DNA from 4 places in the Streptomyces sp. NPDC001890 genome. Region 4 is predicted to be linked to each of the others. Evidence: riboswitches for the same ligand, from Rfam matches in the RefSeq annotation. Region 4 holds a riboswitch; each other region holds the start of a gene.

What was found. Region 4 has a riboswitch for cyclic di-AMP ahead of ACFYY1_RS24480 (M23 family metallopeptidase). Riboswitches for the same ligand answer to the same signal wherever they lie in the genome.
Region 1: it holds a riboswitch for cyclic di-AMP, as region 4 does, so the genes downstream of both, ACFYY1_RS25755 (peptidoglycan DD-metalloendopeptidase family protein) here and ACFYY1_RS24480 (M23 family metallopeptidase) in region 4, are expected to answer to the same signal.
Region 2: it holds a riboswitch for cyclic di-AMP, as region 4 does, so the genes downstream of both, ACFYY1_RS27565 (transglycosylase SLT domain-containing protein) here and ACFYY1_RS24480 (M23 family metallopeptidase) in region 4, are expected to answer to the same signal.
Region 3: it holds a riboswitch for cyclic di-AMP, as region 4 does, so the genes downstream of both, ACFYY1_RS14955 (transglycosylase family protein) here and ACFYY1_RS24480 (M23 family metallopeptidase) in region 4, are expected to answer to the same signal.

The regions. Positions count from the first base shown of each region.
Region 1 covers NZ_JBIATE010000012.1:4,422-12,029, forward strand. Annotated here, with positions in the region: gene ACFYY1_RS25745 (tyrosine-protein phosphatase) at 1-777, opposite strand, end outside; gene ACFYY1_RS25750 (alpha-galactosidase) at 1,003-3,099, shown strand; cyclic di-AMP (ydaO/yuaA leader) riboswitch at 3,397-3,553, shown strand; gene ACFYY1_RS25755 (peptidoglycan DD-metalloendopeptidase family protein) at 3,557-4,477, shown strand; gene ACFYY1_RS25760 (SGNH/GDSL hydrolase family protein) at 4,667-5,512, shown strand; gene ACFYY1_RS25765 (STM4011 family radical SAM protein) at 5,561-6,439, opposite strand; gene ACFYY1_RS25770 (STM4012 family radical SAM protein) at 6,448-7,608, opposite strand, start outside.
Region 2 covers NZ_JBIATE010000013.1:189,638-197,245, reverse strand. Annotated here, with positions in the region: gene ACFYY1_RS27590 (NAD(+)/NADH kinase) at 1-105, opposite strand, end outside; gene ACFYY1_RS27585 (APC family permease) at 309-1,706, opposite strand; gene ACFYY1_RS27580 (hypothetical protein) at 2,055-2,375, shown strand; gene ACFYY1_RS27575 (TetR/AcrR family transcriptional regulator) at 2,388-2,987, opposite strand; gene ACFYY1_RS27570 (FAD-dependent monooxygenase) at 3,075-4,232, shown strand; gene ACFYY1_RS27565 (transglycosylase SLT domain-containing protein) at 4,278-4,769, opposite strand; cyclic di-AMP (ydaO/yuaA leader) riboswitch at 4,774-4,959, opposite strand; gene ACFYY1_RS27560 (ABC-F family ATP-binding cassette domain-containing protein) at 5,490-7,148, shown strand; gene ACFYY1_RS27555 (class I SAM-dependent methyltransferase) at 7,175-7,608, opposite strand, start outside.
Region 3 covers NZ_JBIATE010000004.1:84,069-91,676, forward strand. Annotated here, with positions in the region: gene ACFYY1_RS14930 (NAD(P)/FAD-dependent oxidoreductase) at 1-612, opposite strand, end outside; gene ACFYY1_RS14935 (exopolyphosphatase) at 1,073-2,014, opposite strand; gene ACFYY1_RS14940 (DUF501 domain-containing protein) at 2,121-2,654, opposite strand; gene ACFYY1_RS14945 (septum formation initiator family protein) at 2,714-3,184, opposite strand; gene eno (phosphopyruvate hydratase) at 3,292-4,572, opposite strand; gene ACFYY1_RS14955 (transglycosylase family protein) at 4,862-5,629, opposite strand; cyclic di-AMP (ydaO/yuaA leader) riboswitch at 5,633-5,804, opposite strand; gene ACFYY1_RS14960 (transglycosylase family protein) at 6,105-7,052, opposite strand; gene ACFYY1_RS14965 (cytochrome P450) at 7,158-7,608, opposite strand, start outside.
Region 4 covers NZ_JBIATE010000010.1:213,802-221,409, forward strand. Annotated here, with positions in the region: gene ACFYY1_RS24465 (GNAT family N-acetyltransferase) at 1-751, opposite strand, end outside; gene ACFYY1_RS24470 (HPr family phosphocarrier protein) at 925-1,206, shown strand; gene ACFYY1_RS24475 (GntR family transcriptional regulator) at 1,508-2,203, opposite strand; gene ACFYY1_RS24480 (M23 family metallopeptidase) at 2,429-3,244, opposite strand; cyclic di-AMP (ydaO/yuaA leader) riboswitch at 3,258-3,423, opposite strand; gene ACFYY1_RS24485 (M16 family metallopeptidase) at 3,697-5,079, opposite strand; gene ACFYY1_RS24490 (M16 family metallopeptidase) at 5,106-6,497, opposite strand; gene ACFYY1_RS24495 (DNA topoisomerase (ATP-hydrolyzing) subunit A) at 6,768-7,608, shown strand, end outside.

The DNA of each region.
Region 1 (7,608 bases), on a different contig from region 4:
CCGGGTCCCGGGGGTGAGCCCCAGGCCCTCGGAGAAGTAGCGGTCCGTGCTGCCCCAGGTCTCCTCGATGGTGTCGAACGCCGCTGTCAGGTACTCGGCATGGGCGCCGAAGAGCGGGTTCAGCAGTTCCATCACCTCGGCCGACATGCCGTCCGCCGAGGTGTCGCTGCGCTTCACCTCGTAGCGGCGGTGGGCGTCGTTGGACTTCAGGTAGTCGGCCTCGATGGCCTCGCGCTCGACGCCGACGGCGAGCAGTGACACCGCGATCGACAGCCCGGCCCGGTCCTTGCCCGCCGCGCAGTGCATCAGGGCGGGAACGCTGTCCTCGGCCAGGGCGTGCAGCACCCGGCTGTGCTCGGCGGTGCGCTCCCGGATGATCGAGCGGTAGGAGGCGACCATCCGGTCCGTCCCCTTGCCGTCGCCGAGGATCGAGCGCAACTGCTCGACATCGCCGTTGCGGACCATGTGCCAGAACTGCGAGCCGTCCGCCGGGTCGGAGAGCGGGATGCTCACATTCCGTACGCCCGGCAGCTCGACGTCCAGCCCGTCGAGCCGGTGGTCGGCCGCGTTGCGGAAGTCGAAGATCGTGTGCAGACCGAGCCCGGCGAGGAACGCGGCGTCCTCGGCGGTGGCGCGCGCGAGGTGACCGCTGCGGAAGAGCCGCCCGTGCCGCACCCGACGCCCGTCCACGGTGGGCAGCCCGCCCACGTCGCGGAAGTTGCGGACACCCGCCAGCTCGGGTTCCGTCGACGGGATCTGCGGCAGCTGCTGCGTCACGGTGACTCCTGGAGTTTCTGATGCCGGCGCGAGTCGCGGGCAAGGCCACTCCCGCGACGATACGACATTGATTCTTCAGGCAATCATCTCGGCCTTTCCCTGTCGATACCCGGGTGAACTCCGGTTCTCCCGCGGCGAATCCGCCCGGCCAATTCCTCGCCGGGCCGTTGCCCGCGCCCCGCTGATGGTCGATGATGTGCGGAACTGTTCGAATGTGGGGATGCGATGATCGAGACGGGCAAGACCGGCCGGACCTGGCTGCTCACCGGGGCGAGCAGCAGCTACGCACTGCGACTGACCGATCAGGACGAGCTGGTCCATCTGCACTGGGGGCCGAGGATCGGCCTCGCGGCGGCGGAGGCGCTGGCCGCCGCCCCGGAGCTGCCCTTCAGGGCCTTCGAGTCCCATCTCGACGGCCGGGAGGAGTATCCGGTGGAGGGCGGGCCCAGGTTCGTCCGCCCGGCCCTCTCGGTGCGTACCCCCGAGGTCCGGGGCACCGAGTGGACCTTCGGTGCCGCCGAGGCGGACGGGGACGAGCTGCGGATCGCCTTCACCGACTCCGTGCACCGGCTCGCCCTGACCCTGCACTACCGGATGCGGGACGACTTCGACGTCGTGGAGCGCTGGGCCACCGTCGCCCACGCCGGACCGGACGGCCCGCCGCTGGAACTGCTGCGCGCCGACGCGGCCGCGTGGTCGCTCCCGGCCCGTGACGGCTGGCGGCTGAGCCGGCTGCACGGGCGCTGGGCGGCGGAATCGCGGCTGGAGCGGGCGGAGCTGATCCATGGCGAGAGCGTCATCTCCAGCAGGCGGGGCCACACCGGCCACCAGTTCCTGCCCTGGGTCGCGCTGGACGCCGACGGCGCCGCGACCGAGGAGAACGGCGAGGTGTACGGCTGCGCGCTCGGCTGGTCCGGGTCGTGGCGGATCTGTGTGCAGCGGCTGCCCGACGGGCTCGTACAGATCACCGGAGGCGCCGGCTACGACGACTCCGGACTGCTGCGGCTGGCGCCGGGGGAGTCGTACACCACGCCCGTCTTCGCCGGTCTGTGGAGCGGGCAGGGGTTCGGCGGGACGAGCCGCGCCTGGCACGCCTGGCAGCTGGCCCATGTGATCCCGGACGCGGAGAACCTGCGGCCGGTGCTCTACAACTCCTGGGAGGCGACGGGCTTCGACATCTCGCTGGACCAGCAGCGGGCCCTCGCCGAGCGGGCCGCCGCGATGGGCGTCGAGCTGTTCGTCGTGGACGACGCGTGGTTCGGGCAGCGGACCAGCGACCGGGCCGGGCTCGGCGACTGGACGCCGAATCCGGACCGTTTTCCCGGCGGGCTGAAGCCGCTCGCCGACGAAGTGCACGGGCTCGGCATGCAGTTCGGTATCTGGGTCGAGCCGGAAATGGTCAATGCCGACAGCGATCTCCATCGCGCGCATCCCGACTGGGTGCAGCACTTCCCCGGGCGGGCGCGGACGGAGTACCGCAACCAGCTGGTGCTCAATCTGGCCCGCCCCGATGTGCAGGCATATCTCTGGGAACAGCTGGACACACTGCTCACCGAAACTCCCGTCGACTATGTGAAATGGGATTTCAACCGCTGCTTCACCGACGCGGGCTGGCCGGGCGAGGAGTACCCGCAGAAGCTCTGGATCGAGCATGTGGACGCCCTGTACGCACTGATCGACCGGCTCAGGGCCGCGCATCCCGCGGTCGCCTTCGAATCCTGCTCGGGCGGCGGGGGCCGGATCGACCTGGGGATCCTGTCCCGTACGGACCAGGTGTGGACCTCCGACAACACCGACCCGCTCGACCGTCTCGCCATCCAGGAGGGCTTCGGCCACCTCCACCCGGCCCGGGTGATGGCCGCCTGGGTCACCGACAGCCCGAACGACCAGCTCAACGGCAGGGTCAGCTCGCTGCGCTTCCGTTTCGTGAGCGCGATGGCCGGTGTGCTCGGGGTCGGCGGGGACCTTACCCGGTGGAGCGAGGCGGAGCTGGCGGAGGCGCGGACCTGGGTGGACCTCTACAAGGAGATCCGGCCGGTCGTGCAGCAGGGCGCGCTGTACCGGCTGCGTGAGCCGCGCGGCTCGCTGAGCGCGGTCCAGTACGTCCACGGGGACGACGCCGTGGTCCTGATGTGGCTGGAGGCGCAGCGGTACGGGGAGCGGCCCCCGGTCCTGCGGCTGCGCGGGCTCGACGCCTCGGCGACGTACACCTGCCTGGACACGGGGGAGGTGCACCACGGTTCGGCACTGCTGCACCAGGGGCTGCACACCGGACTCCGGGGTGATCTCGACGCCCGGGTGCTGAGGCTCCGCCGGGGATGATGGGCGGCATATGTCCGTAATGATGGGATTTGCCTGAACATGGCCTGCTTATAAGGGACATGGGGGGCGCCTCGTGAGCGGGATCATATCCGTGACGGTGTGTGGCGACGGGAGGGTCGGGTATTCCGTGCGCCGCGCGGAAAGCCAAGATCCTTAATCCACGGAGTGTGACCGGAATTCCGCGCCGAATTCCCGGGCGTGGATTCCGGTGTGGAACCCGTGGCTTGTTCTCGTCGTCCCGACTCGCTTACGGTCACCGTCAATCCGGTCGGACCGCCTAATCCTGCCGCCGTCCGGAATTCACATCCACTCATCGCGTGGCAGGAGCGGGGGAACCAGGTAAGCCGCCGACCGGAGAAATCCGGCCGGCTCGGGGTGAAGTCGCGCTCAGCGCGGCCGGGCATCTCCAGCCCGAACCCGACAGCTCACCTCGCAGGCGCCGGAGAGGAAACACGCCATGCCCATATCGGGTAAGCACCGTCGTCCGAAGATCAGCACCATCGCCCGTGGCGTCGCCGCGGTGAGCGCCGGCGGCGCCGTCGTCGCACTGCCGCTGCTCGGTGCCACCGGCGCCCAGGCCGCCCCGGCCGCCGCGCCGCAGTCGGCCGCCGTCGCGCACGCCGCCCCGGCCGCGCAGAAGCAGGCCGCCACCACGACGTACTCCGTCGTCTCCGGCGACTACCTGTCGAAGATCGCCGCCGAGCACCAGATCAAGGGCGGCTGGCAGAAGCTGTACCAGGACAACCGCGAGGTCGTCGGCGAGAACCCCGGTCTGATCTTCCCGGGCATGAAGCTGACCCTCGGCGCCAAGGCCGCCGGCCACACCGCGCCCACCGGCGCCGGCACCGCCTCGGCCCTCCCGTCGAAGGCGCCCTCGGTGACCGTCGAGAAGGCCGCCCCGGCCAAGCCCTCCACCGCCGCCCCGGAGTCCAAGGCCCCGGCCTCCGCCCCGGCCGCCACCCAGAGCACCGGCTCCGGTTACGTCCACCCGGTCCCCGGCAACCACACCACCAACTACCGCGCCTCCGGCTCCAACTGGTCCAGCGGCAGCCACAGCGGAATCGACTTCCCCGTCGCCGCCGGTACCAGCGTCAAGACCATCACCTCCGGAACCGTCGTCACCGCCGGCTGGGGCGGCGCGTACGGCAACCAGGTCGTCGTCAAGCACGCCGACGGCCACTACTCGCAGTACGGCCACCTGTCCTCGCTCTCCGTCTCGGCGGGTCAGACCGTGACCGTGGGCCAGCAGATCGGCCTCTCCGGTTCCACCGGCAACTCCACCGGCCCGCACCTGCACTTCGAGGTCCGCACGGGCCCGGCGTACGGCTCGGACATCGACCCGATCGCCTTCCTGGCCTCGCACGGCATCTACGTCTGAGCCGAACGGCCTGGCAGCTGAGCGACAGAGCATGACCTGAGCAACACGGAAGAGGCGGTGCGCGGCGGCGCACCGCCTCTTCTGCTTATTCCCCCTTTACCAAAAACTGACCGGGTGGTCTATCTCACCACCCGTCAACCCTTTATTACGGTCGCGTAGGTCACATTCGGCGGTGCAGGATAAGCGTTTGTGGCAGACGATTCGAGAAAAAACCAACGTGGCGTCAACAATCGACAGGGCGTCATCGGGTCGTACGCGGCGATTGGCGACAGCTTCACCGAGGGAGTCGGCGACCCCGGCCCGGACGGGACCTTCGTCGGCTGGGCGGACCGGTTCGCGGTACTTCTCGCGGACCAGCTCCCGGACCCCGACGCGGCGACGGGAACGGAAGGTTCCGCGCACGGGAATTTCAGGTATGCCAATCTCGCCGTACGCGGACGCCTCCTCGACCAGATCGTCGAGGAGCAGGTGCCGCGCGCCAAGGAGCTCGCACCCGACCTGGTGAGCTTCTGCGCGGGCGGCAACGACATCATCCGGCCGGGCACCGACCCCGACGACGTGGCCGAGCGCTTCGAGCGCGCGGTGGCCGAGCTGACCGGGGCGGTCGGCACGGTCATGGTCACCACCGGCTTCGACACCCGTGGCGTTCCCGTGCTGCGCCATCTGCGCGGCAAGATCGCCACCTACACCGCCCATGTGCGGGCCATCGCCGACCGCTACGACTGCCCGGTCCTGGACCTGTGGTCGCTGCGGTCCGTCCAGGACCGGCGCGCCTGGGACGACGACCGGCTCCACCTGTCGCCCGAAGGACACACCAGGGTCGCGCTGCGCGCCGCCCAGGTCCTCGGCATCGACGTACCGGCCGACCCCGACCAGGAATGGCCCCCGCAGGCACAGCGCGGCACCCTCGAAGTACGGCGCGACGACATCCACTGGGCGCGCGAGTACCTGGTTCCATGGATCGGCCGGCGGCTGCGCGGCGAGTCCTCCGGCGACCACGTCGAAGCGAAGCGCCCCGACCTCCTGCCGCTCTGACGGTCTCCGGGGCCGTGGCGCCGTCGCTCGCCCGACCCGCCTGAAACCTCAGGCCGGTCCGGCGAGCGACGGCAGCACAGCCGCCGGGATCCGCTCCAGCACACCGCCCGCGAAGACGTCGTACAGCGGAAGCGTCTCCAGGTGCACGTACCCGATGTGGCAGTCGCAGACCGCCAGCGGACAGGCGCGCGGACCGAGCGCCCGCCGGTAGCTCCCGTCGTAGAGATTGCCCAGCTCCGCCGGTACGAAATGACAGCGGCGCACAGTGCCGTCACCGTCCACCGAGATGACCGACTCACCGGTCCGGCAGGGCAGCCCGGCCGACCGGTGCGGATGCCGGCTGTATCCGAAGAGCGGGTCGATGGCCGTCCAGCGGTCCGCCTCCTCGTCCGTGTAGGTGTGTCCCTCCGCCGCGTTCACCCAGAGATAGACCTCGTCCGGCAGCGCGGCGCGCAGCCGCCGCGCCTCGTCGAGATGGTCGTCGAGCCCGACCACACCGACGCTGTGCCGGATGCCGAGCGCGGACAGCTCCCGGCACTTGGTGAGGAACCGCTCGTACGGCGTCTGCCCCGGGTGGTACGTGCACCACAGCGCGATCTTCTCGCGGCCCGCCGCGCCGGCCTCGGCCAGCCACCCCGTACGGCTGCTGATGTTGGTCTGGATCGCGACCCGGCGGATGTGCGGCAGCTGCGCCAGCTCGACCAGGGCACGGCGGTACCAGGAACGGACCAGGCCCTCGCCCCACGGCGTGAACAGGACCGAGATCCGGTCACCGGTCTGCGCCGCGGCCCACGCCGTGAACCGCTCCAGCGCGGCCCGGTCGGCGCGCAGCTGCTCCCGGCTGTCGCGCCGCTTGGCGAACGGGCAGTACGGACAGTCGTAGTCGCACGAGGAGAGCGGCCCGCGGTAGAGGATCGTCAGGTCCATCGGCGTGCTCACTTCAGTTCGTACGCGGCCATCGCGGCGCGTACCCCGGGGGAGAAGAGTTCCGGTCCCAGCGCGTCGGAGTGGGCCAGGCCCTCGGGGGAGAGCCGCAGCCGTCCGGACGCCCCGGCCGACGCGTCGAGCCAGCCGCGCGCCTCGAACCGGGCCAGCTCGGCCGGGAAGTCGTCGGCCGGCGAGGTGCCGAACCGCTCCCGGTAGTCGGCCAGTGGCAGCCCCTCGGCCTGGAGCACCGACTGAAGCAGGTGGCGCCGACGTGCCTCGTCGCCGTCGACGTACCGCCCGACCTCCGCGCGCGAGAAGTCCTCGGTGGCGGCGTAGCCGTCGATGATCGCCCGCACCTCCCGCATCTCCACCGCGTAGTCGAAGGAGTAGTGCAGCTGCGTGGTGTACGAACGGGCGCCGCACCCCAGGCCGATCATGCCGTCGGTCTGGCAGGCGTAGTCGTCGGGCCCGTCGGTCCGCGGGGCGTCGGCGCGGCGGAACATCCGCATCGACACCTGCTCGTAGCCATGGGCCAGGAGGTGGTCCCGGCCCGCGCGGTACAGCCGCAGCCGCTGCTCGTCCCAGGCCGCGTCCGCCGCGGCCTCGCCGCCGGCACCGAGCCGTCCCAGTCCGGTCAGGGGGCGCACGTACAGCGGGTAGAGGTACAGCTCCTCCGGCCGCCAGCCGAGCGCCGCGTCCAGCGAGGCGCGCCAGCTCTCCTCGGTCTGCCCGTCGATGCCGTAGATCAGGTCGATGTTGAGGACCGGGATGCGGGCGTCACGTATCCGGTCCAGCGCCGCTTCCACCTCGGCCCGGCGCTGCGGGCGTACGGCGGCCCGCGCCTCGGCCTCGACGAAGCTCTGCACCCCGATGCTGATCCTGGTCGTGCCGCGGTCGGCGAGGACGGCCAGCCGGTCGGCCGTCGCGGTCGACGGCGACGTCTCGACCGAGAGCGGAACGGACCGCAGATCGGCGCCCATCCGCTTCTCCGCGATGTCGCAGAGCCGCTCCAGCTCCGCCGCGGTCAGGAACGTGGGCGTTCCCCCGCCGAACGCCGCGGCGGCGAACCGCACCGGACCGTCGTCGCCCAGCGCGTCCCGGACCGCGCTCGCCTGCCGGTCCAGCGCGTCGAGGTACCGGGTCGTCAGCTCGTCGGGAGCACCGATCCG
Region 2 (7,608 bases), on a different contig from region 4:
GCAGGGGATGCCTTCGCGGGCACACCAGTCGCGCACGACGCCCGCCGCGACGACGGCCTCGGGACGGCCCTGGTGTACGACGACTCCGACCCGTGCCACGCTCATCCCGCTCCGACTCCCCGTGTGGTGACGACGGCCTGTCCTCACCCCACTGTGCGGGTGCCGGGGGTGGATCCGCCCGTCGTCGGGCCGTCACCGCGCCCGGTCGGGCGATCCGGCCCGCGGCGGCGGCCCGGACGGACGCGTGCCCGGCGCGCCCGCGGATGGTCTCCGCCGACGGGCCGGGCACGGCACGGAACACGTCCGGGTCAGGACCGCGCGTCCTCCGGAATGCTGACCAGCCAGCGGGTGTCCTTGCGGGGCCGCAGGTAGAACGCCCAGTAGAGCGTGGCGACCGCCGTGATCCCGCCGGTCCACAGCAGGTACTCGGTCTCCTGCTGGGTCAGGATGTACGCCAGCACGGCGATCAGCAGGACCGGGACGGCGGGCCACAGCGGCATGCGCCAGGCCGGCGCCTCGCGGTGCGCGCCACGGCGGCAGAGCAGCGCGGCGACGGCGACCAGCAGGTACATCGCGGTGACGGAGACGCCGGTGACGCCGTACAGGGTGTCGAGGTTGACGAAGCAGAGCGCCGCACCGGGAACGCCGACGACCAGGGTCGCGACCCACGGGGAGCCGAACCGGCCGAGCCGGGACAGGGCGTTGTTGACCGGCTCGGGCCATGCCTTGTCACGGGCGGAGGCGAACAGCACCCGCGAGTTCTGGATGACCATCACGATGCCCGCGTTGATGATCGCGAGGGCGACGCAGAGGCTGACGAAGGTCCCGACGGCCGAGTTGGACCAGGCGGCGACCATGGTGTTGAGGTCGCCCGAGGTCAGTGCCGCCAGGTCGGGGGCGCCCAGCGTGATGGCGATGACCGGGACGAGGATGACGGCCGTGGAGATGGCGAGGGTGGCGAGCACGGTGCGGGCCACGTTGCGCCGCGGGTTCTCCAGCTCCTCCGAGAGGTAGACGGCCGTGGAGAAGCCCTGGGTGATGAAGAGCGCGATGGCGAGCCCGGAGACCACCATCATCGCGGTGACGGTCGAACTCCCGCCGCCCGACGAGGCGACCGAGCCGTGCACCAGTGCCGAGGCACCGCGCTCGGAGTGCGCGAAGCCGAGTACGGCGACGACGGCCGCCGCGATCACTTCGAGGACCAGGAAGATGCCGGTGATCCACGCGTTGGCACGCAGGTCCAGCAGACCGGCGAGGGTGGCGAGCACCATGACGCCGGCACCCGCGACGGAGGCCGGAATGTGCACGAGGGGAGCGAGGTAGTCGGCCGTTCCCATGGCGATGACCGGGGGCACGATCATCACGACCAGCAGCGAGAGCACGAAGACGAGCCACCCGGCGAGCCGCCCCGCCATCGTCGACACCATGGCGTACTCGCCCCCGGCGCTCGGAATGAGCGTGCCCAGTTCCGAGTAGCAGAAGGCGACCGCGATGCAGAGCAGCGAGCCGATGGCGATGGTGAGGGCGGTGTACGTGCCGAGGCTGGAGAACAGGTCCGGTACGACCACGAAGAGGGTCGAGGCGGGCGTCACACAGGAGAGCGTGAGCAGTGTTCCGCCCACGACGCCGATGGAACGCTTGAGCTTCTGTGGAGTGGGGCCGGTCGCTGGTGCGAGCGCCTGGGGAGCGCTGAGCGTTTCGGTCATCGTGCGGTTCCGATCGACAGGTGCGGTGTCTGAGCACGGGAGCGGTATCGCCTCCAGACGAGGACGTGGTGAGTGGTTTCGTCGCTCCCAGCGCGACATGCAATACCGACGTGTTCCGCAGGTCAATAGGCGTTAACCTTCGGAATTCGTCGTCCCGAAGGGCTGATTCGACGATTTGGCGCTAACAACGCGTCAATGCACGGGGATCGGCGGGTGCGGGAACCGCAGCCGGGCCCGGTGGAAAGTTTCCCCCATATCCAGCATCCGGAAGGGCGGGGCGGCCGGACCGGGGCCGGAGTGCGGAGCTCACGGGTCGCGCATCCGCCGCCCTGGTGCCAGCCTGGAGTCATGGCTTGGGCGTCGTGGACGACTTGCGGTGTGTTCTCGGGACGCGGTGGCGTGCTCACGGACGAGGTCGGTGTGCTGTCCGGGGACCTGACGGTTCACACGACCTGGGCGGATGACTCGGCCCAGGTCACCGTGCAGTACAGCGGTGCGATCGACTGGTACACCATGTCGGGCAGTCCGGTGCGGTGCTGTTCGGAGGAGGACAGCCGTCGCCTGCACGACGCGGCGGTGCAGGCGGTCCGGAACGGGGAGGCGGCGACCGTTCCCGTACTGCCCCGCCGGGAACCGCGGCGACAGGCGGCGGAACCCGCCCAGGAGTGACGCGGCCCGGCATCACCCCGGGGCGTCACCGTCACGCCCCCCATGTGAGCCGGGGCCACGAAGGGCCGTGGCGACGAGGCCGGAGATCTCGTCCCTCGGTACTTCCCCGCCGCCCACCAGCCGGTCGAAGACCAGCCCGTCCACACAGGCCAGCAGCGTGAGCGTGCGGCCCTCGGCGTCGGCCACCCCCCGCGCACGCAGGAACGCCCGCACGGCGTCACGGGCCGCGTTCTCCCGCGGCACGAGAATCTCGCGCAGCTCCGGGTGGCGCACGCTCTCGACCGCGCACGCGTAACGGGCGAGCGAGCGCTGCCGCCCCGCTCCGGTCAGCCGCCGCTCGACGAAACCGGCGAGCCCGTCCACCAGTTCACCGGCGTCGCGCATCACCGGCGCCCGCTCGCCGGCCGCCTGGAGTTCCGCCTGGTCGTGCGCGACGAGCCGCCTGACGAGCGCGGTGAGCAGGGCCTGACGGGTGCGGTAGTACGCCGAGGTGGTGCCGGGCGGCAGGCCGGCCGCCCGGTCCACGGCCCGATGGGTCAGGCCCCGCATCCCCTCCTCGGCCAGCACCTGGATGGCGGCATCGGCCAGGACGGTCCGTCGATCTGTGGTCATCACCCCTTTCTACACCTGTAGAGACGACGTAGTACGCTCTTTCTACAGCTGTAGAAGGTCGAGGCAGGGCACGAGAGGGGACCCGGCATGGGCAACGGCGCGGTGGTGGTCGGCGGCGGCATCGGCGGGCTGGCCGCCGCGATCGGGCTGCGGCTCATCGGCTGGGAGGTGACGGTCGTCGAACGCGCCCGCACCCTCGACGACGCGGGCGCGGGCATCTCCCTGCACGCCAACGGCATGCGCGCGCTGGACGCCCTCGGTGTCGGCGCGGCGGTGCGCGCGGCCGCGCGGCCGCAGTACACCGGTGGCACCCGCACCCCGGACGGCCGCCTGCTGGCGCGCATGGACGGTGCGGCACTGGAACGTGAGCTGGGGACCCCGATCATGGGCATCCCCCGGGCCGAGCTGCACCGGTTGCTGCGCGCCGCCCTGCCCCCCGAGTCCCTGGTCATCGGGTCCGAGGTGACGTCCGTCGACCGCTCCGACGCCTCGCGGGTGCGGCTGGCCGCCGGTGACACCCGGCTGGAGGCGGACCTGGTCGTGGCCGCAGACGGGATCAGCAGCCGGTTGCGCGGCCTGCTCTTCCCGGGGCACCCCGGTGCGGCGCACAGCGGGTCGACGGTGCTGCGCGCCATCACGGAGTCACCGGTCGACCTTCGTACCGACTTCGAGCTGACCTGGGGACCGGGGGCCGAGTTCGGTCACATCGCCTTCGCCGACGGCCGGGCCGAGTGGCACGCGGTGCTCAACGCGCCCGCCGGCGTGCGCCACCCGGACCCGCTGGCGGAGGTCCGCCGCCGGTTCGACGGCTGGCACGACCCCATTCCCGCCCTGCTGGCGGCGACCCGGCCCGAGGCCGTCCTGCACCATGACGTCCACGAGCTGGTCGTCCCGCTTCCCTCCTACGTGGCGGGCCGGGTGGCCCTGCTCGGCGATGCCGCGCACGCCATGACCCCGAACCTCGGCCAGGGGGCCTGCCAGGCGCTGGAGGACGCGGCGACACTGGCCGCCGCACTGTCCGGCGCAGCGACCGTCGAGTCGGCACTCGGCCGCTACGACGCGGAGCGCCGGCCCCGCAGCCAGTCGGTCGCACGGGCCGCGCGGCAGGCCGGCCGGATGGGTCAGCAGCTCTCCCACCCGGTGGCCGTCGCGCTGCGCAATACGGCGATGCGTCTCGCGCCGTCCCGTGTCACCGTCCGCGCGGTCCTCCGCCACGCCGACTGGACGCCCCCGGGGCCGGGCTGACCCCGGGGGCGGAGCCCCGGCCGTGCGGCGGTGGTGTCGCGTGCGTCAGTACGCCCCGAAGACGTTGTCGATGGAGCCGTACCTGGCGGCCGCGTAGTTGCACGCGGCCGTGATGTTGGCGACCGGGTCGTAGCTGTCCATCGAGGTCCCGGGCACGTGGTAGGCCCGGAACGTCGGATCGATGATCTGGAGGAGGCCCTTGGACGGCGTCCCGGCGGCGGCGTTCGAGTCCCAGTTGTTGATGGCCCGGGGGTTGCCGGACGACTCGCGCATGATGTTGCGGTGGATGCTGTCGTAGCTGCCCGGGATGTTGTGCTCGGCCATGACGGCCAGCGACTCCTTGATCCAGCCGTCCAGATCGTTGGTGTACGTCGCGGACTGCGCGGCCGGTGCGGCGGCGGACTGCACCGGAGCCGCCGAGGCGGTGTGGGCACCGAGCAGCGGCAGCAGGAGGGCGGCGGCGCCCGTGCCCACGGCTATGAAACCGCGGGTCAGCGGGGTGGACTTGCGACGACGGTACGTACCCGTTGCGGACATGGTGGATTCCTCTCCGTCGCCTGCGAGGTGAGCTGTCGGGTTCAGGCTGGAGATGCCTGGCCGCACACGAGCGCGGCTTCACCCCGAGCCGTTCCGGGTTCCGGACCGGCGGCTTACCTGGGTCCCCCGCTCCTGCCGTACATGAGTGGTCGGATTGCCGGACGGCGGCAGGATTCGGCGTTCCGTCCGGATTGACGGTGACCGTAGGCGAGGAAAGCCGAATGGGACAAGACCCCAATTTCCGAATGCAATTCACCCACAAGATCGATTAACGGGAATTTCGGTAATCCACCTCACACCGCACACCCCACTCCCCTTGTGCGGAACGGGAACCCATTCACGGGGCACGGCTCCCCACGGGCCGAACGTGACTCGCGCCACGAATTCACAAAAGCGGGCATTTCGCCCCGCGATCGCCGAGGCCGGGTGACATTGCCACACCTCCGCCCGGCCGTTACAGTTTTGATGTCCTGTTGTCTCCGATCGAGGTGGACGTTGCGCATCTGAGGTTCGCGAACATCACGCCGTACGGCTTCGCCCGTACGCCCGTCACGCCGTAGCAGTGCTTCGCGCTGCCCGTGACCCCGCGTGGATGCGACCTCGGTGCAGGAGCCGTCCCTCGATCTTCAGGACCGCCGCACCTCCTTCCGCTGCCCGGTCGCCGCGTGGTGCTCGCATACGAAGCCCCCCTTCACTGCGCTTGCGAATGCGAGGAACACCATGGCGACACCCACCACCCCCCACGCCTCCCTCACCTGCTCGGCCCTGGCCTTCCGGTGGCCGGACGGCACCACCGTCTTCGACGGGCTCTCGCTCAGCATCGGCCGGGGGCGCGTCGGGCTCGTCGGCACCAACGGCGCGGGCAAGTCCACCCTGCTGCGGCTGTTCACCGGTCGACTGCGCCCGTCCCAGGGATCGGTGAGCGTCGGCGGTACCCTCGCCCACCTCCCGCAGGACATCACCCTCGACACCACACTGCGGGTGGACCGGGCCCTGGGCATCGCCGAGCGGCGCGACGCGCTGCGCGCCATCGAGACCGGGGACGTCGACGACAAGCACTTCGAGACGATCGGCGACGACTGGGACATCGAGGAACGGGCCCTGGCGACACTGGGATCGCTCGGCCTCGGCGGCATCGAACTGGACCGCACCGTGGGGCAGTTGTCCGGAGGGGAGACCGTTCTGCTCCGGCTGGCCGCACTGCTGCTGGAGCGCCCCGACGTCCTGCTCCTGGACGAACCCACCAACAACCTCGACGCGTTCGCGCGCCGCAGCCTCTACGAAGCCGTCGACTCCTGGCGCTCGGGCGTGCTCGTCGTGGTCAGCCACGACCGGGAACTGCTGGAGCGCGTCGACCGCATCGCCGAGCTGCGCACCGGTTCGGTGAACTGGTACGGCGGCTGCTGGTCGGCGTACGAGGAGGCCGTGGCCGCCGAACAGGAGGCCGCAGGACGGATGTTGCGGGCCGCGGAGGCCGATGTGCGCCGCCAGAAGCGTGAACTGGAGGAGACCCGGGTGAAGCTGGCGCGGCGCCAGAAGAACGGCCGGAAGGCGGAGGCCGAGGGCGGCCTCCCGAAGATCCTGGCGGGCCGCCGGAAGCGAGCGGCGCAGGAGTCGGCGGGCAGGCTTCGCGGCGTCCACGAGGAGCGCCTCAGCGAGGCGCGCGAACGCCGGGAGGAGGCCGCCGACGCGATCCGCGACGACGCCGAGATCCGTGTGAGCCTCCCGCACACGGCGGTGCCCACCGGGCGCACCGTGCTGCGCCTGAGCGAACTGCGCCCCCGGTTCGGCAGGCTGAGCGAGGGCGCCCTCCAGGTGAGCGGACCGGAGCGCGTCGCGCTCGTCGGCCGCAACGGCGCCGGTAAGACGACGCTGCTGCGCACGCTCACCGGTGAGCTGCCCCCGTTGTCCGGCGAGGCCAGGACCTTCGTGCCGGTGCGGTTCCTGCCGCAGCGGCTCGATGTGCTGGACGACGAACTGAGCGTCGCGGCGAACGTGGCCCGGATGGCGCCCGGGGTCACCGACAACCACATCCGCGCCCAGCTCGCGCGCTTCCTCTTCCAGGGCAAGCGCGCGGAACAGCCGGCGGGCACGCTGTCGGGCGGGGAACGCTTCCGTGCCGCCCTCGCGGCGACGATGCTCGCCGCACCGGCCCCGCAGCTGCTGATGCTGGACGAGCCGACCAACAACCTGGACATCGCCAGTGTGCGGCAGCTGACCGGTGCGCTCGACTCCTACGAGGGCGCGCTCCTGATCGCCAGTCACGACCTGGCCTTCCTCGAATCGGTCGGCATCACCAGGTGGCTGCTGGTCGGGGAGGAGCTGCGGGAGACCGACGCGGAGGAGGTGGCGGAACTGCTACGGAGCCCGATCGACTGATGCCGGGGCGATCGGCCCCGTCCGCTTCACAATCGCCGGACGCGCAGCACGCCGGTCAGCATCGGGAGCGTGAACGCGCCGCGGGCGGTCTCGGGCCGGCTTGCGAGGAAGGCGCGGATCCTGCCCAGCAGTGCCTCCCGCTCCTCCTCCGGCATGACGAGCACCCCCGCCCGCGTCCCGATGGTCGCGACGAGGGAGTCGGCGGTGCGGTGCTGCCCGTGCGGGAACTCGGCCTGCTCCGGGGAGCCGAAGCGGGCGGCCCCGCCGGTCCTCGGAAGGTGCATGTCCGCCGTCTCGACGCGCCAGCTGGTGGGCGTGTCCCTCGGGCCGACGGCCGCGCTCCCGCCGATCCGTGCCAGCCCGGCGACCCAGTCGACCCGGTCGTCCATGAGGTTCCACAGGCCGGCCAGGACGCCGCCGGGTGCGAGGACCCTGGCGATCTCGGGTCCGGCGACGGCCA
Region 3 (7,608 bases), on a different contig from region 4:
GAAGCGCATGTCCTCGCGCTTCACGTTCGTGTAGTACTTCGCCGCGTCGCGGGCCATGTCCTCGACCTCGCCGATGGTCTCCGCGCCGGCGAAACCGCCACCCACGAAGACGAACGTCAACGCCCTGCGGCGGACGTCCTCATCGGTCGTCGAGTCGGCCTTGTCCAGCTGTTCGAGGACGTGGTTGCGCAGGCCGATGGCCTCCTCGATGCCCTTCATGCCGATGCCCTGTTCGGCGAGGCCGGGGATCGGGAAGGTGCGGGAGACCGCGCCCATCGCGATGACCAGGTAGTCGAAGGGCAGCTCGTAGGCCTCGCCGACGAGCGGCGCGACCGTGGCGACCTTGCGGTCCTGATCGATGGTCGTGACGCGGCCGGTGAGGACCTCGGCCTTCGGCAGTACGCGTCGCAGCGGGACGACGACATGCCGAGGCGAGATGCTGCCGGCAGCAGCTTCGGGGAGGAAGGGCTGGTAGGTCATGTACGACCGGGGGTCGACGACCGTGACGGTCGCCTCGCCGTAGCGCATCTTCTTGAGGATGCGCCGAGCTGCGTACAGGCCTACGTACCCACCGCCTACTACGAGGATCCTGGGACGCTCCGTGGTGCTCATGCCATCGAGTATCCACCCCCCTCGGAGGGCATGCTCGTGAGCCCCTTCACAAGCATGTACCCGCCTTCTGCTACACTTCGCCGCCCACGTGACCGAGGTCATGGCGACGCAGGGGAACCACGGTGTGACGACGAACGTTGTTCACCGCTTGTGAGCTGGCCCTTGGCCCTCCGGACGGACCGGACCACCGCTCCGGTTCACCTCTCGGCAACACGTCCGGAACACTCCCGCACGACCTCGCAACGGCCTTGCGGGCGGCCCTGGATGCCCATCCGGAGCAGAACCGCCCTCCACAGAGCCGAATTCCTTGTGAAGAAGTTCACGAACTTCGTCGCGCCGTGTCCCGGGAACCACCCCCCGGGTGGCCCATGAGAGCTCAAAGGTGCAGGCCAAGGTACGCGTGAGCGCCCCTCGCGGAGCGCCCGCGGCAGGGCTGGACAGGCCCTGCCGGCCCCCGCCCCTAGGCGATCGACCAGCCGATCCCGTCGAGGATGTCGTGCTCGCTGACGACGACCTCACGGGCCCCGGTCCGCTCCATCACGGCGAGCAGGATCAGCGCCCCGGACGTGATCACATCGACCCGTCCCGGGTGCATCGCGCCGAGCGCGGCCCGCTCGGCGTGGGTGGAGCCGAGGAGCCGTCCGGTGATCTCCTGGACCTGCTCGAAGGAGATCCGGGAGTGGTGGATCGCCTCGGAGTCGTACGCGTCGAGCCCCAGGGCGATCGCGGCGACCGTGGTGACCGTCCCGGCGAGGCCGACGAGGGTGGCGGCCCCGGCCAGCGGCACGCTCTCCTCGGCGAGGTCGAGGGCGGCCTCGATGTCGGCCCGGATCGCGGCGACCTGGGCGTCGGTCGGCGGGTCGGTGACGACACCGTCGTGCACCAGGTGCCGCTCGGTCATCCGTACGCAGCCGATGTCCACGGAGCGCGCGGCCCGTACGTGGTCGTCGCCGACGACGAACTCGGTGGAGCCGCCGCCGATGTCCACGACGAGATACGGCTTGGCGAGGTGGTCGCGGCCCGCGAGCTCCTTGGTGGCTCCGGTGAAGGAGAACTCCGCCTCCTGGTCACCGCTGATCACCTCGGGCTCGACGCCCAGGATGTCCAGCACCCCGCGGACGAAGTCGTCCCGGTTCTCCGCGTCGCGGGAGGCGGAGGTGGCCACGAAGCGGATCCGCTGCGCCCCGTGCTCCTTGATCACCGTCGCGTACTGCCGGCAGGCCGCGAACGTCCGCTCCAGCGCCTCGGGGGCGAGCCGGCCGGTACGGTCGACGCCCTGCCCGAGCCGGACGATCTCCATCCGCCGGTCGAGCTCGACGAGCTCACCGGTGGACGGATCGGCGTCGGCGACGAGCAGACGGATGGAGTTGGTACCGCAGTCGATGGCGGCCACGCGAGTCATGAAGCACTCCCAGTTCAAGCCCCTCCGGAACCCGGGGGGAGCAACTCGGCCCCTCCGGCGTTCGAGGAGCGGGGGTCCGGGGGCAGAGCCCCCGGGGGACGAACGGTCAGTCCTCGTCCGGCGCGCCGCACGGCGAAACGCACGGCCCCTTGCGCCACCACTCCGGCAGCATCGCGATGGCCTCGTCGCCGAGCGGATTCACCCCGGGACCCGCGGCCAGCGAGTGCCCCACCAGGACGTGCAGGCACTTCACCCGGTCCGGCATGCCACCCGCGCTCGGAAAGCCCTCCAGCACCTCGATCGCGTCGCGCCGCGCGATGTAGTCCTCGTGCGCGGCCCGGTACGCGGCGGCCAGCTCGGGGTCCGTACCGAGGCGCTCGGTCATCTCCTTCATGACCCCGTTCGCCTCCAGCGTGCCGATCGCGGACGCGGCACGCGGGCACGTCAGGTAGTACGTCGTCGGGAACGGCGTACCGTCCTCCAGCCGGGGCTGCGTCTCGACCACGTCCGGGTTGCCGCACGGGCAGCGGTGCGCGATCGCGCGCAGACCGCGCGGCGGACGGCCCAGCTGCTGCTGGAACGCGGCGATGTCCGCCTCGGTGGGCGCGGTGGACTCGGTCTGGGGAGGGGGCGTTTCCATGCCTGCCTAGGTTCTGATCGGGCTGCTCGAACTGCGGTTCTGCAGATGGATGAGGAAAGTCAGTCGCGGTCGGCGCTGTCCACGCCGTCCCAGAGGTTGGAGTGCCACGGCCGGCCGGACTCGTCCGTCCTGCCCTCGCGCTCCTTGACCGCGTCGGGGTCGATCACGGTGTAACCGGTCTCCCCGGGAAGAAGGTAGTGCAGGTGCGTACGGGCCAGCTGCCGGATGTACGCGTCGTCCTGGAGGCGCGCCTTCTCGTCGCGCAGCTCCTCGGTACGGGCCCTGGCCTCCTGCGCGAGGCGCTCCTGGTCGGCGATCTCGTCCCGCTGCGAGACGTACTGCCGCATCGGGTACGCGAGCGCGACCACCAGCGAGCAGACGACGAGCGCGAGGAAGGCCGCCCGGCCGGTGAGCCGTGAGCGGCGGGCCTGGCGGCGGTTCTGGGACCGGTAGACGCGGGCCGCGGTCTGCTCGCCGAGCAGTCGCAGCCGGGTCGCGGTGGAGAACCGGTCCCGGTCCTTCGCGGCCATGTCTCCGCCTCCCCACTACGCACGTCCGTCCCCGCACACGGTACGGGACCGAGTGCGGGGACGGACGGAGGCCATGACCTTCGGCCCCCGGCGGGCCGAAGGGATGATCAGCCCTTGAACCGCGGGAACGCCGAGCGGCCCGCGTACACCGCGGCGTCATCGAGGATCTCCTCGATGCGCAGCAGCTGGTTGTACTTGGCGACACGGTCCGAGCGGGCCGGGGCGCCGGTCTTGATCTGGCCGCAGTTCACCGCGACCGCGAGGTCGGCGATGGTGACGTCCTCGGTCTCGCCGGAGCGGTGGGACATCATGCACTTGAAGCCGTTGCGCTGGGCCAGCTCGACGGCGTCCAGGGTCTCGGTCAGCGAGCCGATCTGGTTGACCTTGACGAGCAGGGCGTTGGCGGAGCCCTCCTCGATGCCGCGGGCCAGGCGCTCCGGGTTGGTGACGAAGAGGTCGTCGCCGACGATCTGCACCTTGGCGCCGAGCTTGTCGGTGATGACCTTCCAGCCGGCCCAGTCGTCCTCGTACAGCGGGTCCTCGATGGAGACCAGCGGGTACGCGGAGACGAGCTCCTCGTAGTACTCGGTCATCTCGGCGGCCGAGCGGGCCTTGCCCTCGAACTCGTACTTGCCGTCCTTGTAGAACTCGGACGCGGCGACGTCGAGCGCGAGCGCGATGTCCTTGCCCGGTGCGTAGCCGGCTTCCTTGATGGCCTCGATGATGAGGTCGAGGGCGGCGCGGTTCGACTCCAGGTTCGGCGCGAAGCCGCCCTCGTCGCCGAGACCGGTCGACAGGCCCTTGGTCTTCAGGACCTTCTTCAGCGTGTGGTAGACCTCGGCACCCCAGCGCAGCGCCTCGGAGAAGGACTCCGCGCCGATCGGCGCGATCATGAACTCCTGGATGTCCACGTTGGAGTCGGCGTGCGAACCGCCGTTGAGGATGTTCATCATCGGAACGGGCAGCAGGTGCGCGTTCGGGCCGCCGAGGTAGCGGAAGAGCGGCAGGTCCGAGGCCTCGGACGCGGCGTGGGCGACGGCCAGCGAGACGCCGAGGATGGCGTTGGCGCCGAGCGAGCCCTTGTTCTCGGTGGCGTCCAGGTCGAACATCGCCTGGTCGATCAGGCGCTGCTCGGTGGCGTCGTAGCCGACGAGCTCCGGGCCGATCTGCTCGATCACGGCGAGGACGGCCTTCTCGACGCCCTTGCCCTGGTAGCGGTTGGGGTCACCGTCGCGAAGCTCAATGGCCTCGAACGCACCGGTGGAGGCGCCGGACGGAACGGCAGCACGGCCCGTGCTGCCGTCGTCGAGGCCGACCTCTACCTCGACCGTGGGGTTTCCGCGGGAGTCGAGGATTTCCCGGGCTACGACGACGTCGATGGACGGCACGAGGCATCTCCTTCTGGGATATGACGCTGGTTGTGCAGGGTCGCTTTGGCCTTGCGCCAAGAGCCTAACCGGCCCGGCCCGGTCAGTCGGCCGACCGCCCGGCCCCTGGGACGAAAAAGGACCCGAGAGCACAGATTCCCGGACAAACAGTCAGATATTTACTGGTCAGTAACTACAACAGTTGAACGGTCCGGCGCTCTCCCGTGCACGAACGGCAGCACCCCGGCCGGGCGCATACGGGGGAATGCGCGCCGGGCCGGGGTGGTACTCGGGGAGGAGCGAGCCGCGACTACTTCGTCAGGTGAAGCTGCTGACCCGGGTAGATCAGGTCGGCGTTCTTGACGATGTCCTTGTTCAGCTCGAACAGCTTCTGCCAGCCGCCCTTGACCTTGTGGTCGGCGGCGATCTTGCTCAGCGAGTCGCCGGAGACGACCTTGTACTCGCCGTCGCCCTTCTTGACCTTCTCGCCGGTCGGCGTGGTGACGGTCTTCTTCGACTCGGCCTGCGGGGCGGTGGTGCGGTCCGAGCGGGAGGCGGCGGGGGCCTCGGTGCGCTCGGCCGGCTTCGGCGCGGCCTGCTGCTTCGGGGCGGCCGGGGCGCTCTGCTGCTCGGAGGCGCCGGAGCTCGCGGTGGAGTTGGAGGAGGAGTTCGAGGAGCCGGTGTCGACGCCCGGGTCGACGCCGTCGTTGGTCAGGTTGCCGGCACCGGCACAGCCCCAGGCACCGGGGCCCTGCATGTCGAGGAGCCGCTCGGCGGTGGCGATCTGCTGGGCCTTGGTGGCCAGGTCGGCGCGGGGAGCGTACTGCGTACCGCCGGCGGCGGCCCAGCTGGACTGCGAGAACTGCAGACCGCCGTAGTAGCCGTTGCCGGTGTTGATGGACCAGTTGCCACCGGACTCGCACTGGGCGACGGCGTCCCAGGTGGCGACGGAGGCGGCGGAGGCGCCGGTCGCGCCCATCAGGGGCACGGCGACTGCGGCACCGGCGACACCGGCGAGCGTGGCGATGCGGACGGCCTTGGACGGGCGGCGGTGCTTGCCCTTGCTGGAAAGCAGCATGGAACTTCTCCTCACCGACGCCTACGAGGTGAGCTGTCGGGTTCGGGCCAAGTGAGTTGCCCGGTCGCACGTCCTAGCACGCGACTTCACCCCAAGCCGGTCCTGATGCGTCTTTCGACGATCGGGCCCGGCGCTTACCTGGGTCCCCCGCTCCTGCCTACGGCGCTTTACGCGTCTGTTCCCTTCGACCGACGGCAGGATTCGGCGTGACGGTCGACGGGGCCCGCGGTGCGAGCGGTTCCGACCGTAAACATACGCAACCCCCACTTTCAAAGATGGACACATCGGACAATCAGCCCTTACTTGCATCTGAAGAACTGTTGTTTCCGCAGGTGGGGCACGATGCGGAAGGGGTCCCCGGACGCGACACGCCAGTTGACGCAAAGAGACCCATGTCTCACTTACGCATAAGCGGACATAGGTCCCTGAACTAGCCCAGTTTTAGGGGCGCTTTTAGTCGATTATCAGACTTCCCTCACTTGGCCTTCACATCGAGATCGAGGCTCTGGCCAGCGAGGATGAGGTCCGGGTCGGCGCCGACGGCGGCCTTGTTGGCCTCGTAGAGCGCGGGCCAGCCGCCGGGAACCTTCTGTGCGTCAGCAATCGACCAGAGGTTGTCGCCGGCGCGGACGGTGTACGTGCCGTCGGCGGCCGGGTCGGGCGTGTCGCGCGCGTCCTTGCCGCCGCGCGAGGCGTGACGGCCCGACTCGCGGCCGTCGGCGTCCGCGGTGCCGCCCTTCTCGGCGGCCGGCGCGCCGCGGTGCTTGCCGCCCTGGCCGCCGGCCGCGTCGGGCGAGGCGGGCGCCTCGGGGGACGGGGTGGTCGAGGCCGAGGGCTTCGGGGACGACTTGGTCTTCCCCGACGGCTTGCCGGACCCCTCCGAGCCGTCCGCGCCGTCGACGGCGTCCGAGCCGTCCGTACCGTCCGAGGCACTCCCGGACGGCGTGGCGTCGCCGGACGGGTCCGCCGACGCGTCGTCAGCCGGCTTCCCGTTCCCGGCCGGGTCCTCGGCGGGCACCGAGCCCGGGTCCACCCCCGGCAGCGTCCCGTCCACGGCCAGGCCGGAGATGACCGCGCAGCTGGGCCAGGCGCGCGGGCCCCGGTCGTCCAGCACCTTCTCGGCCACCTCTATCTGCTGCGCGCGGCTGGCGAGGTCGGCGCGCTCCGCGTACGACTCACCGCCGTACGCCTTCCAGGTCTCCTGCGAGAACTGGAGGCCGCCGTAGTAGCCGTTCTGGAAGTCGGCGCTCCATGCGCCGCCGCTCTCGCACTCGGCCACCCGGTCCCAGGTCGTGGCGTCGGCCGCGTGGGCACCGGACGCGCCGAGCAGCGGGATGGCGATGGCCGATCCGGTCACGCCCGCGGCGACGACGATGGCGGGTGCCTGACGGGGGCGACGGTGTTTGCCGTTCGCGGAGCCCATGGGGTTGCCTTCCGGGTAGCTGACGTGTGACTGGTGAGTCGAACGGTGAACCTAGCCGGGTTCGAACGGGAGTCACAAGTCGATGCAGCACAGATCACGTGAAAGTCACAGAGTTGACGGTGTGTCACTTTCAGCGTGGGCGGACCCCGGGGTGAACTCCACGGGAAGCGTGCGGAGTCCGCGCATGATGAGCCCGCCGCGCCACCGCAAATCGGTAGGTTCCACCGCAAGCCGCAGGTCCGGAAGGCGGTTCAGGAGCGTGGCGAGCGCGGTCTGTCCCTCCAGTCGGGCGAGCGGCGCGCCCAGGCAGTAGTGGATGCCGTGCCCGTATCCGAGGTGCTGATTGTCACGCCGGGCGAGGTCGAGCGTGTCGGGGTCCTCGAAGCGCTCCGGGTCGCGGTCGGCCGCGGCGAGCACCACGAGTACCGGGTCCCCGGCCGCGATGTCCTGTCCGCCGAGCGTCAGCGGTTCGGTGGCGAACCGCCAGGTGGCCAGTTCCACCGGGCCGTCGTACCGCAGCAGCTCCTCGATGCCGGTCTCCAGCAGCCCGCTCTCC
Region 4 (7,608 bases):
TCACGGCGTACGTGCGGCCGGTGAAGCCGGCCCCGAGGAGGTTGCGCAGGACCGTGCGGCCGACGCCGCCCGGAGTCCGGCCGACGCCGATGACCGCGACGGATCCGGGGGCCAGCAGGCGCTGCACGGAGCGCGCCTCCGCCCGCTGCTCACGGCCGCGCTGGACGGCGAGGGACTCGGCGGTCGGTTCGAGGTCCAGGGTGAGGTGGACGGAGCCGTCCTCGAAGCTGCGCCGCTGGGTGTATCCGGCGTCCCGGAACACCTTGATCATCTTGTTGTTGGCGGGCAGCACCTCGGCGGCGAAGCGGCGGATGCCGCGCTCGCGGGCGACGGCCGCGATGTGTTCGAGCAGTGCCGAGGCCACGCCCCGGCCCTGGTGCGCGTCCTGGACGAGGAAGGCCACCTCGGCCTGGTCGGCGGGGGCGGAGGCGGGCCTGCCCCGCTCGTCGATCCGGTCGTAGCGGACGGTCGCGATGAACTCGCCGCCGACCGTGACGGCGAGCCCCACCCGGTCGACGTAGTCGTGATGGGTGAAGCGGTGCACGTCCCGGTCGGACAGCCGCGGGTACGGGGCGAAGAACCGGTAGTACTTCGACTCGTCGGAGACCTGCTCGTAGAAGCTGACCAGCCGTTCGGCGTCGTCCGTGGTGATGGGCCTGATGCGCGCGGTGCCTCCGTCGCGGAGCACCACGTCCGCTTCCCAGTGGTCGGGATAAGCGTGATGCGGACTCTGCTCGGGCGCGGGCTGCATGGGCAAAGCGTACGGCTCTGTCAGCGGTCGCGTAGGTCCCGGGGCCGGGGCAGTCTGGGAGGGCCGATCGGCAAGGTCGCGGGCGTTGCGGGCTGCTCCCGGGGTCGGCCGGAGCACTGCGCACCGCGTGAGAGACTGGTCTAGACAACTGTTGATTCGTGAAGGGCAGAACCATGGCTGAGCGCCGCGTCAACGTCGGTTGGGCCGAGGGCCTGCACGCCCGCCCCGCTTCCATCTTCGTCCGCGCCGCCACGGCTTCCGGCGTTCCCATGACGATCGCCAAGGCCGACGGCAACCCGGTGAACGCCGCCTCCATGCTCGCGGTCCTCGGGCTCGGCGCGCAGGGTGGCGAGGAGATCGTGCTCGCATCCGAGGCCGACAACTCCGAAGCGGCCCTGGACCGCCTGGCGAAGCTCGTCGCCGAGGGGCTCGAGGAGCTCCCGGAGACCGTCTGAAACACGTTCGGCGAGAGAGCCGCGGCACCCTGAACCAGGGGTCGCGGCTCTTTCTGTTTTCCGGCGCGGACCGTCCGGTGCTTTTGTTTCCGGCGCGGACCGTCCGGCGCCTTCCGGAGTCGACCGTCCAATGCTTTCCGGAGCGGACCGTCCGACGAGAATTCAGATGAACGCAATGCGGGCAGGCGGAGCATGGGCACACGGAATTCAGGCGGCACGGAATTCGACCCGGTCCGGCGACATCCCGCGCGATGACTTCTCCTTGTATCGCGACGACTTCTCTTTGTATACGGCGTAATTGTTAATCCCGGACGCCTGCGGTGTTTACGGAATGTTGCGTGGTCCTCACCCGGTCTGCGCCGGGAGCGGCGGGCCGTCGTCGCAGCCGGTGCGTGGCCGCGGCCCGCTCCGCGTGGTGCGCGGCCAGCGCCCTGGCCCGTTCCGCGTCGCCGCGCGCCACCGCGTCCACGATGGCCCCGCGCTCGGCCCAGGAGTCCACCGGGCCGACGGGCTGCTCGACCGCGTACATCCAGGCGATCTTGTGCCGCAGCTGCGTGAGCAGCGCGATCAGGCCGGGGCTGCCGGAGGCCTGCGCCAGCGTCTCGTGGAACCAGCCGCCCAGCGCGCGCAGGTCCTCGCCCTCGCCGCGCCGGGCCCGGTCCTGGCCGAGCCGCACGAGGCCGCGGAGCACCTTGAGGTGAGCCTCGGTGCGGCGTTGCGCGGCGCGGGCGGCACCCAGTGGCTCCAGCAGCGTGCGGACCTCCAGGAGGTCGGCCGCCTCCCGTTCGGTGGGCTCGGCGACGCAGGCGCCCGCGTGCCGGCGGGTGACCACGAAACCCTCGGACTCCAGGGTGCGCAGCGCCTCGCGCACCGGGACGCGGGAGACCCCGTAACGGCGGGCCAGCAACTCCTCCGTGAGACGGCTGCCGCGTTCGAAGACACCGGAGACGATGTCGTCACGGATTGCCGTGCATACCGAATGCGCCGGAATGCGCATGTCCGAACCTCCGCCTCAATCACCCGCAAATCGCGGCCGGCCGACGCCTGTTGTGCGACTCTATTGCAATGCGGCCGCATTTCCGATGCCGGGCGAAAATTCATGAATATCTTTTGGCCACGGGGTGACCGGGCGGGCGGTCGTCCCCCGCGGGCGGGCGGCTGAAATGCCGAAGGCCCCGGCATGCCGCCGGGGCCTTCGGACGAGGTGGTGCGTGGGCGTCGGTCAGACGTCGACGCCGTGGGCGCGCAGGTACGCGACCGGGTCCATGTCGGAGCCGTACGACGGGGTCGTCCGGGCCTCGAAGTGGAGGTGCGGTCCGGTCGAGTTGCCGGTCGAGCCGGAGAGGCCGATCTGCTGGCCCGCGCCGACGCTCTGGCCGACGGAGACGCCGATCGAGGAGAGGTGGCCGTACTGCGTGTACGTGCCGTCCGTCATCCGGAGCACGATGTTGTTGCCGTACGCGCCGCCCCAGCCGGCCTCGACGACGGTGCCGGCGCCGACGGCGACGACGGAACTGCCGGAGGCGGCGTGGAAGTCGATGCCGGAGTGGCTGCCGGAGGACCAGAGCGAGCCGCTGGACTTGTAGCCGGTGCTGACGTACGAACCGGCGACCGGAAGCCGGAAGGCGCCCAGGCGGGTGCGTTCGGCGGACCGGGCGGCGCGCGCCTTCTCGGCGCGGGCCTCGGCGGCGCGCTTCGCTTCGGCCTTGGCCTTGGCCTTCGCCTTCGCCTCGGCCTTCTTCTCGGCCTCGGCCTTGCGGTGGGCCTCGGCCTTCGCCTTCGCCGCGGCGTCGGCCTGGTGCTGCTGGGCGTCGGCCTGGGCGTCGATCCGGTCGGCGAGGGTCTTGTCGATGGCGATGACCTGGCTGAGACCGGTCTCGCTCGCGGAGGGGGCGTCGGAGTCCGCTGCGAAGGCGGGAGCGGCCAGGCCGCCGATGACGCCGGTGGTGGCCAGAGCCGCGACGCCGACGGCCTTCGCGCTGCGGCGCGTCAGTCGGCTCGGGGCACGGTGCTTCCCGGTGGCACGGGTGAACGCCATGGAGTGGCTGGTCCTTTCCTTCCTTCTCGCCTACCGGGTTAGCTGACGGGTTCGGAGCAGGAAGGTCTCCTACGGACGCCCCGGCCCGTGCGGGCTCAGGCATCCGATTCACCCCAGGGACTGCGTGGGTCCCCGGCTCCCCAGGCTCGCGCCTGACGGGGACTCGGCGATGACTGTCCGGTACGTCACGGATGCGGCATACGAGTGACGGACAGTCGAGCCGACGCTAAGCGGGGTCACTTTCATTCACCAAACGGACAGGCCGTTTTGTAGCGCATCCCACAGGGCAGACAGGCAACCTCCCCCCATAACGGACAAAAAGGAAGACCCTGGCGAGATCGCACTCGCAAGGGCCTTCCTTCTGTCCCGATATCTGGCGATATCGACATGCCGAGGGTGGGGGTGCGGCGGGGCTGATGACCGGCCCCGCCCGGCGCCCGCCGGGCCTCTCGTCAGCCGGTGACCACCGACACCTCTCCGATGCCCAGCTCCCGGACGGGCTCCTCGATCCGTGCCGCGTCGCCGACGAGGATCGTGACCAGCCGGTCACCCGGGAAGGCGTTGACGACCGCCGCGGTCGCCTCGACCGTGCCGGTCTCCGCGAGCCGGGCGTACAGCTGCGCCTGGAAGTCGTCGGGCAGGTGCTGCTCGACCTGGTCGGCGAGGGTGCCCGCGACGGAGGCCGCCGTCTCGAACTTCAGGGGCGCCACACCCACGAGGTTCTGCACGGCCGTCTCGCGCTCCTCGTCGGTCAGCCCCTCGGCCGCCAGGGTCCGCAGCACGGTCCACAGGTCCTTGAGCGCCGGTTCGGTGGACTCCGTGTCCACCGAACCGCTGATGGCGAGCATCGCGGCGCCGGTCGCCCCCGAGGCGGAGTCCGGAGCCGAGGACCGCAACACCTGGGCGAAGGCCCGTACGCCGTAGGTGTAGCCCTTCTCCTCGCGCAGCACCCGGTCGAGACGGGAGGTGAGGGTGCCGCCCAGGCAGTACGTGCCGAGCACCTGGGCCGGCCACACGCTGTCGTGCCGGTCGGCGCCGATCCGGCCGATCAGCAGCTGCGTCTGCACCGCGCCCGGACGGTCGACGATCACCACCCGCCCGGTGTCGTCCGCGGTGATCGGCGGGGCGGGGCGCGGGGCCGCGGTGTCCCCCGACCAGTCGCCGAGGGTGTCGGCGAGCAGGGCGTCCAGGTCGATGCCGGTGAGGTCACCGACGACCACGGCGGTCGCCGTGGACGGCCGGACGTGGGCGTCGAAGAAGGCACGCACGGCGGCCGAGTCGATCCGCTCCACCGTCTCCTCGGTGCCCTGGCGCGGGCGCGACATCCGCGCCTCGGCCGGGAAGAGCTCCTTGGACAGCTGCTTGGCGGCGCGCCGGGCCGGGTTGGCCTGCTCGTGCGGGATCTCGTCGAGCCGGTTGCGCACCAGCCGCTCGATCTCGCTCTCGGCGAAGGCGGGCGCCCGCAGCGCCTCGGCGACCAGCGCGAGGGCCTTGGCCAGCCGGGAGGCCGGGACCTCCAGGGAGACCCGGACACCGGGGTGGTCGGCGTGCGCGTCGAGGGTGGCGCCGCAGCGCTCCAGCTCGGCGGCGAACTCCTCGGCGCTGTGCTTGTCGGTGCCCTCGTTCAGCGCCCGCGACATGATCGTGGCCACGCCGTCGAGGCCCTCGGGCTCGGCGTCCAGCGGGGCGTCGAGGAAGATCTCGACCGCCACGACCTGCTGGCCGGGGCGGTGGCAGCGCAGCACCGTGAGGCCGTTGGGCAGGGCGCCGCGCTCGGGCGCGGGGAAGGCCCAGGGGCGGGCGGTGCCGGGGGCCGGCTGCGGGTGGTACTGCATCGAAACTCCAGTCGCGGCAGCGTCGGTCACTGGTCCGCCCCCTCGTGCGCGTCGGTGTCGTCGGCGTCGGCCGCGTCGGTCTCGTCGGTGTCCGCCGCGTCCGCGGGCTCGGCCGGTTCGATCGGCTCGTAGACCAGCACCGCGCGGTTGTCGGGGCGCAGCTGGGCCTTGGCGGCCGCCTGGACCTCCTCCGCGGAGACGTCGAGCACCCGCTGAACGGCGGTCAGGGCGAGCTGCGGGTCGCCGAACAGCACGGCGAACCGGCACAGTTCGTCGGCGCGGCCGGCGACCGTGCCGAGGCGGTCCAGCCATTCGCGCTCCAACTGGGCCTGCGCGCGCTCCATTTCCTCGGGCGTGGGGCCCTCGGCGGCGAACCGGGCGAGCTCCTCGTCGACCGCGGCCTCGACCTGCGGCACCTCGACGCCACCGGACATCTTGACGTCCAGCCAGCCCAGCGAGGGCGCACCGGCCAGCCGCAGCAGGCCGAACCCGGCCGCCACGGCCGTACGGTCACGGCGCACGAGGCGGTTGTGCAGCCGCGACGACTCGCCGCCGCCGAGCACGGTCAGCGCGAGGTCCGCCGCGTCGCACTCGCGGGTGCCGTCGTGCGGCAGCCGGTAGGCGGCCATCAGCGCGCGCGCCGGGACCTCCTCGCGCACCTCCTCGCGCAGCTGCTCGCCGATGATCGCGGGGAGCGTGCCGTCGCGCGGCGGCTGCTTGCCGTCGTGGGACGGGATGGAGCCGAAGTACTTCTCGATCCAGGCGAGGGTCTGCTCGGGGTCGATGTCGCCGACGACCGAGAGCACCGCGTTGTTGGGCGCGTAGTACGTACGGAAGAAGGTGCGCGCGTCCTCCAGGGTCGCGGCGTCCAGGTCGGCCATCGAGCCGATCGGGGTGTGGTGGTAGGGATGGCCCTCGGGGTAGGCCAGTGCCGTCAGCTTCTCGAACGCCGTGCCGTACGGGACGTTGTCGTAGCGCTGGCGGCGCTCGTTCTTGACGACGTCGCGCTGGTTCTCCATGGACTCCTCGTCGAGCGCGGCGAGCAGCGAGCCCATCCGGTCGGCCTCGAGCCACAGGGCCAGCTCCAGCTGGTGCGTGGGCATGGTCTCGAAATAGTTGGTGCGCTCGAAGCTGGTGGTCCCGTTGAGCGAGCCACCGGCCCCCTGCACCAGCTCGAAGTGGCCGTTCCCCTTGACCTGGCCGGAGCCCTGGAACATCAGGTGCTCGAAGAGGTGAGCCAGCCCCGTGCGCCCCTTGACCTCGTGGCGCGAGCCGACGTCGTACCAGAGGCAGACCGCGGCGACCGGGGTCAGATGGTCCTCGGAGAGCACCACGCGCAGGCCGTTGGCCAGGCGGTGCTCGGTCGCTGTCAGGCCGCCGGAGCCGGCCTGAGCGGTGGCCGTGTGACCCATGGGCATGTACGTCCCTTCGATCGCGATACTGGATTTCCTGCGAGACCTGTCACTTTAGGCAAGCGCACGGACCCCTGGCGAAGTTCCCGTAACGCGGAAGTTCGCATGAAAGAGGGGCGCATCCCCCGCGTGGCGGGGCGCGAAAGCGCCTCGGCCGGGGCCCGGAACGCCTCTTGGGACGGGTCGAGGTCGGCGATGTCAGTGCGGCGGTCCACAATGGTCCGCGTCAGAACCTGAGGTTGCCCGAACAGAATCCGTGAAGGAGTCGCAGCAGCGATGGCCCGCCGCAGCACGAAGACCCCGCCGCCGGACGACTTCGAGGAGAAGATCCTCGACATCGACGTCGTCGACGAAATGCAGGGCTCCTTCCTTGAGTACGCGTACTCGGTGATCTACTCACGGGCCCTGCCCGACGCCCGCGACGGCATGAAGCCGGTGCACCGCCGCATCGTGTACCAGATGAACGAGATGGGCCTGCGCCCCGATCGCGGCTTCGTGAAGTGCGCCCGCGTCGTCGGCGAGGTCATGGGCAAGTTGCACCCGCACGGGGACGCGTCGATCTACGACGCGCTGGTCCGTCTGGCGCAGCCGTTCTCCATGCGGCTCCCCCTGGTCGACGGCCACGGCAACTTCGGCTCGCTCGGAAACGACGACCCGCCGGCCGCCATGCGGTACACCGAGTGCCGGATGGCCGACGCGACGTCACTGATGACGGAGTCGATCGACGAGGACACCGTCGCTTTCCAGTCGAATTACGACGGCCAGGAGACGGAACCGACCGTTCTCCCCGCCGCGTACCCGAACCTCCTGGTCAACGGGTCGTCCGGGATCGCGGTCGGCATGGCGACCAACATGCCGCCGCACAACCTGGGCGAGGTCATCGCCGCCGCCCGGCACCTGATCAAGCATCCGGGCGCGGACCTGGAGACCCTGATGCGGTTCGTGCCGGGTCCCGACCTGCCCACCGGCGGCCGGATCGTGGGCCTGGGCGGCATCAAGGACGCGTACGCCCGCGGCCGCGGCACGTTCAAGATCCGGGCGACCGTCTCGGTGGAGAACGTGACGGCCCGCCGCAAGGGCCTGGTCGTCACCGAACTGCCCTTCACCGTCGGCCCGG